2 regions of the Vibrio atlanticus genome follow, and region 2 is predicted to be linked to the other one. Evidence: riboswitches for the same ligand, from Rfam matches in the RefSeq annotation. Region 2 holds a riboswitch; the other holds the start of a gene.
What was found. Region 2 has a riboswitch for cobalamin ahead of OCV30_RS13210 (cobalt-precorrin-5B (C(1))-methyltransferase). Riboswitches for the same ligand answer to the same signal wherever they lie in the genome.
Positions count from the first base shown of each region.

Region 1: linked by a shared signal. The riboswitch ahead of OCV30_RS14810 (TonB-dependent receptor domain-containing protein) and the one ahead of OCV30_RS13210 (cobalt-precorrin-5B (C(1))-methyltransferase) in region 2 are both predicted to bind cobalamin.

Region 1 covers NZ_AP025460.1:3,279,419-3,282,837, forward strand. The annotation lists gene OCV30_RS14810 (TonB-dependent receptor domain-containing protein) at 1-1,460, opposite strand, end outside; cobalamin riboswitch at 1,504-1,705, opposite strand; gene trmA (tRNA (uridine(54)-C5)-methyltransferase TrmA) at 1,890-2,999, shown strand; gene OCV30_RS14820 (YijD family membrane protein) at 3,080-3,419, opposite strand, start outside.
Region 2 covers NZ_AP025460.1:2,965,228-2,968,646, reverse strand. The annotation lists gene OCV30_RS13215 (precorrin-8X methylmutase) at 1-634, opposite strand, end outside; gene OCV30_RS13210 (cobalt-precorrin-5B (C(1))-methyltransferase) at 655-1,839, opposite strand; cobalamin riboswitch at 1,933-2,063, opposite strand; gene OCV30_RS13205 (phosphoglycerate mutase family protein) at 2,073-2,537, opposite strand; gene OCV30_RS13200 (FecCD family ABC transporter permease) at 2,527-3,419, opposite strand, start outside.

The sequences.
Region 1 (3,419 bases), 310 kb from region 2:
CCACGTATTGTCGCATCAGAATTCTTTAAAACTTCACCTTTTGACTGATAACTTACCAAATTAGTAATTTTGTTTGAATAACCTACAACGCGTATATCTGATACGTCAGAGAAGAACTCAAATCCAGCCTCAAAACTCAAAGACTCTTCTGGTTTCAAGTCACTCTTACCATAGCCAGGCCAGAATAGGTCATTGTATGTCGGAGCTCGAAAGGCAGTACCACCAGACGCAATCAAACGCCAATTCTGATTAACAAGATAACCAATTCCTAGCTGCCATGTCGACTTTCCGCCATAGACTTCGTTGTCATCATGACGAACACTTGCTTCAATTTGCAAACCTGAATTGTCATAGAAAGCCGAAGCGAATACTGCATTATTCTTACGACTAGTACCGTCATATTTCTGGTAACTATTGCTGCTCCAAATTTTGGAATCAGCCACGGTGTCTTTAGTTAGGTCGACGCCTGCATTAAGTACAAAGATCTCAGATAACTTATAAGAGTTCAGCCAGTTAAGAGCATGGCGGTCAGTGATTAAGTGGCTACCCGGAACTTGACCGCCTTTATTGTTACTATCGTCGCGGTTAGTTGATACAGACAAAGATGAACGATACTTCTCACCATTATATGCAACAAGCGCTGCGTAGTTGAAAAGAATAGATTCTTGCTCATCAGCTGATAGCTTACCTGTTGAAAAGTCCTTATAACTTTCATATTCAGTCACACCTTTATGATAGAAGCCCATCACTTTGGCAGACCACTCAGGTGAAAAGTTTGTCCCAACCTCAAGCGTTAAGTCTTGACGGCTATAGCCATCTTCATCAGGTTGAGCCGGGCCAGTGCCTACGACATCAAAACCATCTGACGCTTCAGTGTTTACAGACATATTGATCCAAGATTTCTGACCAACTTTAGAGCTCACACCAGCTGCACCTTGGCGATAGTTATCAGTACCAGCACCAACTTGAACAGTACCAGAGTCAACATCAGCCCCTGATGAAGTAATAATGTTAATTACACCACCTATTGCATCAGCACCATATACCGCAGCACGAGCACCTTTTACTAACTCGATACGTTCAACGCCGCTTAGAGGAATCGCTGAGAAGTTCGCACTACCAGTTGTCGCACTACCAATTCTCACCCCGTTATAGAGGACAATGCTTTGATTCGATGAGGTACCGCGAACAAAGACTGAACTGTTTTGTCCACGTCCGCCATTTTGCGTTACTTGCACACCAGGTAATAATGCTAAAGCTTCCGTTAGAGATTTGATTTGCAGGTTATCAATTTGCTCTTTAGTCACAATATCGACTGTTGCTGTAACTTGACCCACAGACTGCTCAAAGCGGTTAGCCGTAACCACCATGGTTTCGTCAGCAGATGCTTCTTGTGCGTGTAAATTGGAGATAGGTGAAAGCAGCGATGCTACAGCAACCGCTAAAAGGGATTTGTTCATGTTGTTGTGATCCTAAATCGCGTAAAGTCCTACCAAACCACATTTTATGGTTTAGCTGCTGGCAGGTATTCGGACTCAAGAGCACAACCTTGCGGTTACCTAATATTCGACTTCCCACAAAATGCTATTTGCAGTGTCTATGAATACTTGTTCTCTTTTACCGCTGCGCGTCAGTTCTGGATTTTCACCAGATTCCCTTTCAGCCATCTATACATCTAGATAGCACCAGCTTGCAAAGATGGTATTAAGCTATCTTTCTTTTGTCCAGTCAATATTCAAAATTTCCGTGCTACAGAACCTTAGTGATATTAGATTGCTATTATTTACGAACGATCTTTTACTCATTGTTAGGACAACACTGGACATAGTGCTGAGATTGAATAAAATCTGCGCTCTTGATTTAAAAGCACGATAGCAAAAGGCATAACAATGGCGAATTTAGAAGTAAACCCGCAACGCTACCAAGAACAACTGGCAGAAAAGACTGAGCGTCTTACTGAAATGTTCTCAGAATATAATGTGCCTGAGCTGGAAGTGTATGAATCTCCAGAACAACACTACCGTATGCGTGCAGAGTTCCGCGTGTGGCATGAAGGTGACGATATGTATTACGTCATGTTCAATCAAGAAACTAAAGAAAAATACCGTGTCGACCAGTTCCCTGCGGCTAGCCGCCTGATTAACGACCTAATGCCTCTATTAACGGATGCAATGAAGGACAACCACTCTCTACGCCACAAACTATTCCAAGTAGACTTCCTTTCTACATTAAGCGGCGAGATTTTGGTGTCACTGCTTTACCACCGCCAATTAGGTGAGCAGTGGATTCAAGATGCTAAAGCACTTAAGCAGCAATTAAACGATGAAGGTTTTAACCTAAACCTGATCGGCCGTGCGCGTAAGATGAAAATCGTGCTGGACCGCGACTACGTTATTGAAAAGCTAGATGTGAATGGTGATAGCTACATCTACCAGCAAGTTGAGAACAGCTTTACTCAACCAAACGGTAAAGTAGCAGAGAAAATGTTGGAGTGGGCAGTCGACTGTACTCAAGACAGCAAAGGCGACTTACTTGAACTTTACTGTGGTAACGGTAACTTCTCACTAGCACTGGCACAGAACTTCGAACGTGTACTGGCAACAGAACTGGCGAAGCCGTCAGTAGAATCTGCGCAATACAACATCGCAGCCAACAAGATTGAAAATGTTCAGATCATCCGCATGTCTGCGGAAGATTTTACCGTAGCAATGGAAGGCAAGCGTGAATTCCGTCGTCTACAGCAAGCGAACATCGATCTTAAGAGCTACAACTGCAACACTATCTTCGTTGATCCACCGCGTTCAGGTATGGATGTTGATACTTGTAAGATGGTTCAAGGCTACGAGCGCATCATGTACATCTCTTGTAACCCTGAGACATTGAAAGAGAACCTAGACATTCTAAGCGAAACACACGACATCACTCGTTTTGCTCTATTTGACCAGTTCCCTTACACACACCACATGGAAGCGGGTGTGTTCCTAGAGCGTAAAGCGTAAACCTCGCTCTCTAAGTCGAAGCTAAGCAGCAGATACAAAAAAACGAGCCAATTGGCTCGTTTTTTTATTGATAGATTGGTTTAAGCAGTTTTACCGATAAAGCCTAGCTTCTTACCTACCCAAGCGAGCAGTAGCATCGCGACGATAATCGCAAAGAAGTTTGACCCGGCATCAGGGTGTTGTGCTTTCACAAAAGCCGAGTGGCCAAATGCACCTACAAAGAAACAAGCTAAACCCACTAACGGAATATCTTCAGATACTGGATTTGTTAGGTACTCTTGGTATAGCGCTTGTACAGCCAACACTAAAGCAATCAGCGGGAAAATAGAGAAGCCCACTTCGCTCATTGTTACCCAAGATAACAGTGCATCACCACACACACCTGCTACAACAGCAAGTACGAGTGTCTTTCTTTCAGAA
Region 2 (3,419 bases):
CGTGAATAGTCGATACCACTAACGGGCTGCCACCTTTACGGCCTAGGCTGGCAATGTAAGGCACTGTGTTTTGTTCGGTTAATGCTTGCTTCGATTCATCTGCTTTTACGAAACCAACAGGAATGCCAATGATCAATGCAGGTTTTGCTTCGCCTGCTTCTATCATGCGCAATAGCTCAAGTAATGCGGTAGGCGCATTGCCTACACCTATGATAGAGCCGTCGAGTAGGCCGTTATCGCGGGCATAACGTATTGAGTGAATAGCACGTGTTTCTCCTGTCTCTTTGGCCGTGCTAATGACGTCTGGATGACTAATGAAGCACTGTGCTTTATTGCCGTAAGCGTTGAGGCGAGTTTGGTTTAAACCTGTCACGATCATGCTGACATCGGTAATGATGTTGGCACCGTTTTTTAAAGCGGTAATGGCAGACTCAATCGCGTTGTCGCTGAATTGATATAATTTAGCGTATTCAAAATCACCCGTAGTATGAATGGCACGACGAACCACATTCCATTCACCTTGATTGAAGTTATGTCCCCCATGGAGAGTTTCTATTTCTTCATCGATGATAGAGAAAGAGTCACTTTCAATTTGACGGCCTTGCTTGGTCATTTGACGCATATCGTTAGTCATGGAGTTTTCCTTGTTCATGCTTATTCATCATGAAAGTGAGTATTGGTATCACTTCCTTTTGAGCAGAGATGTTCTGCTAATAGATCGCCGTTAAAATCGATCAATTTGAATTCAATGCTGACGTGATGTTTGACATACACAGCAGCGTGCTCTGCAGCTTGTTTGCAGAGCAAGGTAAGAAAGTCGTAATTGGGAATCTCTTGGCCCGATTGGGTTTCTTTCCATGTGTCGAGTACGTGGCGGCCTGTGTTGGCTTGGCTAACAGCTTCGGCAAATTCACTCGATGCACCCGATTGAATGGCGAGGTCGGCCAGTAATGAAAAGTCGATAGCTTTACCGGATACGTGAGTCATCATGTGCCCAGCGACCATCTTGCCGAGTTTGCCTATCATGGCGACGACGGTGATTTTGCTCACTTGATAACGTTTTGCTGCGCGCAGTCCGACCCCAACAAAATCACCCGCTTGGATAAAACACATCGAGTCATAACTTGGTAGCATGGCCATCGCTGACTTTTCGGTTCGAGATCCTGTCGTGAGAACCAAGTGGTTTTGGCCATTTTGTTTCGCTATTTGTACCGATTGACGCACAGATGCTGAAAACGCTGAAGTGGAGTAGGGTTTTACCGTTCCGCGTGTCCCGAGAATGGAAATACCACCGATTAAACCGAGTCTTGGCCCTATAGTTTCCTTGGCTCTCTCTTCTCCATCAGGGACGCAAATTTCCAGTGATATACCGACGTGTTTTTTCTGTTGACTGGTCGCTTGGTTCCATTCCAAAGTCACCATATCGAGAATGTTTTTTCGAGGAACGGGATTAATCGCCGCCTGACCGACGGGAAGTTCTAATCCGGGTAGAGTCACACGAGCTACGCCAACACCCCCATCGATGTGAAAACCGGGCTCTGAATGCCAGCGGGCAATACTCTGAATATGGGCTTCGTGGGTACAATCAGGATCGTCCCCTGCATCTTTAACAATGCTGGCGGTCACCGCATCGTTGGATGTTTGGATAAACGCGACCTTAAACGTAGCGGGCTCACCATTAGGTAGAGTGATGGAGATATAGTCAGGCTTTTGTCCGGTTAATAGTGTTTGAACTGCCGCTCTGCTTGCTGCAGCTGCGCACGCTCCGGTGGTAAACCCACAGCGGAGATCGGACTTATTTTTGGATCGTTTAACTTTTGTGACCACAGTATTCTTCATCTACGTTTTAGGTATTGACGAATACAGAGCGTTCCCTTGTTAGACAAGGTATGGATGGTGTTGAGTTTTCCCGCTCGATATTCATGTGTGTCCAGGTATTCTGACTTACGATGTTGAGGTTCTCATTGCGCTTTACTCCTTCCCAAGTCGTGTGACTCAGTGGCTTGTAAAGGGCTCATCGCTTACAGCTGCGGGTACAGTTCAGGAGTTACACCTGATTCCCTGATGTGACGTTATACTTCGATATCTATCCTGAGGATTTCTCCGTTGTTTGGTGTTTCTATTATTTGCTTTGGTGTCCCTAAACTGGCTAATGTTTTTATCCAGTCACCATGTCCGAGCAGCAAAATAGGGTTCTCATTGTTGTGGTGACGAGAAACTCGTTGGATCCACTGAATCGCCATTGTTCTTCGTTGCTGTTCTGAATCGAACTCACTGAGCTCCATTTGAGAAATGACGGGCACTTTCAGGTAGCGTGCGATGGTTTTAGCACTGGAAATAGCACGGCCTAATTGACTGGTGTAAATAGTATTGAGGGTCAATGATTTTTGAGTTGCAAGATAACGACCGACGTTATGCATCTGTCGTTTGCCTTTCATTGTCAGAGGGCTATCCAGTTGATTCTGTGCTTTGCCTATTCGATTCCATTCGGTTTCGCCATGACGAATCGCAATGATGGTGAAGCGTTCAGCTTTCATTACTTTTCTCCATCAAAATGAAAACAATGAATAGTGCGCCAAACGCGGTGGTGACAACACCAAGAGGCAGTTCTTGAGGAGCAACTAAGGTTCTCGCCAAAATATCACTTAATAGCATAAGCAAAGCCCCAGTCAGCCCTGAAGTGATGAGTAACTTTTTGTGTAATGGGCCGATGATTTTCTTCGCGATATGAGGAACCATCAAGCCAATAAATCCGACAACTCCGATGATAGAAACAAAACATGCAGTTGCAAAAGCGCAGACAATAAAGACACCGCTTTGCAGGCGTTTTGTGTCTACGCCCATGGTTTGTGCTACGTCGTCTCCTGCAAGTAAACAATCTAACTGGCGATGTTTTAATATACCTAGGACTATCAAGGCGATAAGTCCAGCAAGCACAATTAGCACATTGTCCCAGCGTGCGTTTCCTAGGCCTCCTAGCGACCAAAATAGAATTGAGTGGGCAGCTCGTTGATCACCATGGAAGACCAAGAAGTTAGTCAAGGCTGTAAATAAAAATGAAATAGCCAACCCGGCTAAAACAATTTGAGAAGACGCTTGTCCATCTACTTTTCTGACTAGAAATAGCACTGCCGAAGCCGAGATTATTCCACCGATAAAAGCGGCGAGTGGAAGTGTCCAAATGCCGATAGCGCTGCCGATGACTGTAATCACAAAGACTGCTCCAGTTGCGGCACCGGATGACAGTCCAAAAATGAAAGGGTCGGCAAGATCGTTTTTTGTCACGGTTTGTAATAACGCCCCAACAATACCTAACCCAGCACCGCAAATAATAGCGATGATTGTTCTAGGTAAGCGCAGGTGCAGTACCACTTGATCTATCGGTGAGTCGATCTGTTGACTCATCGCCGCTGAAAAAA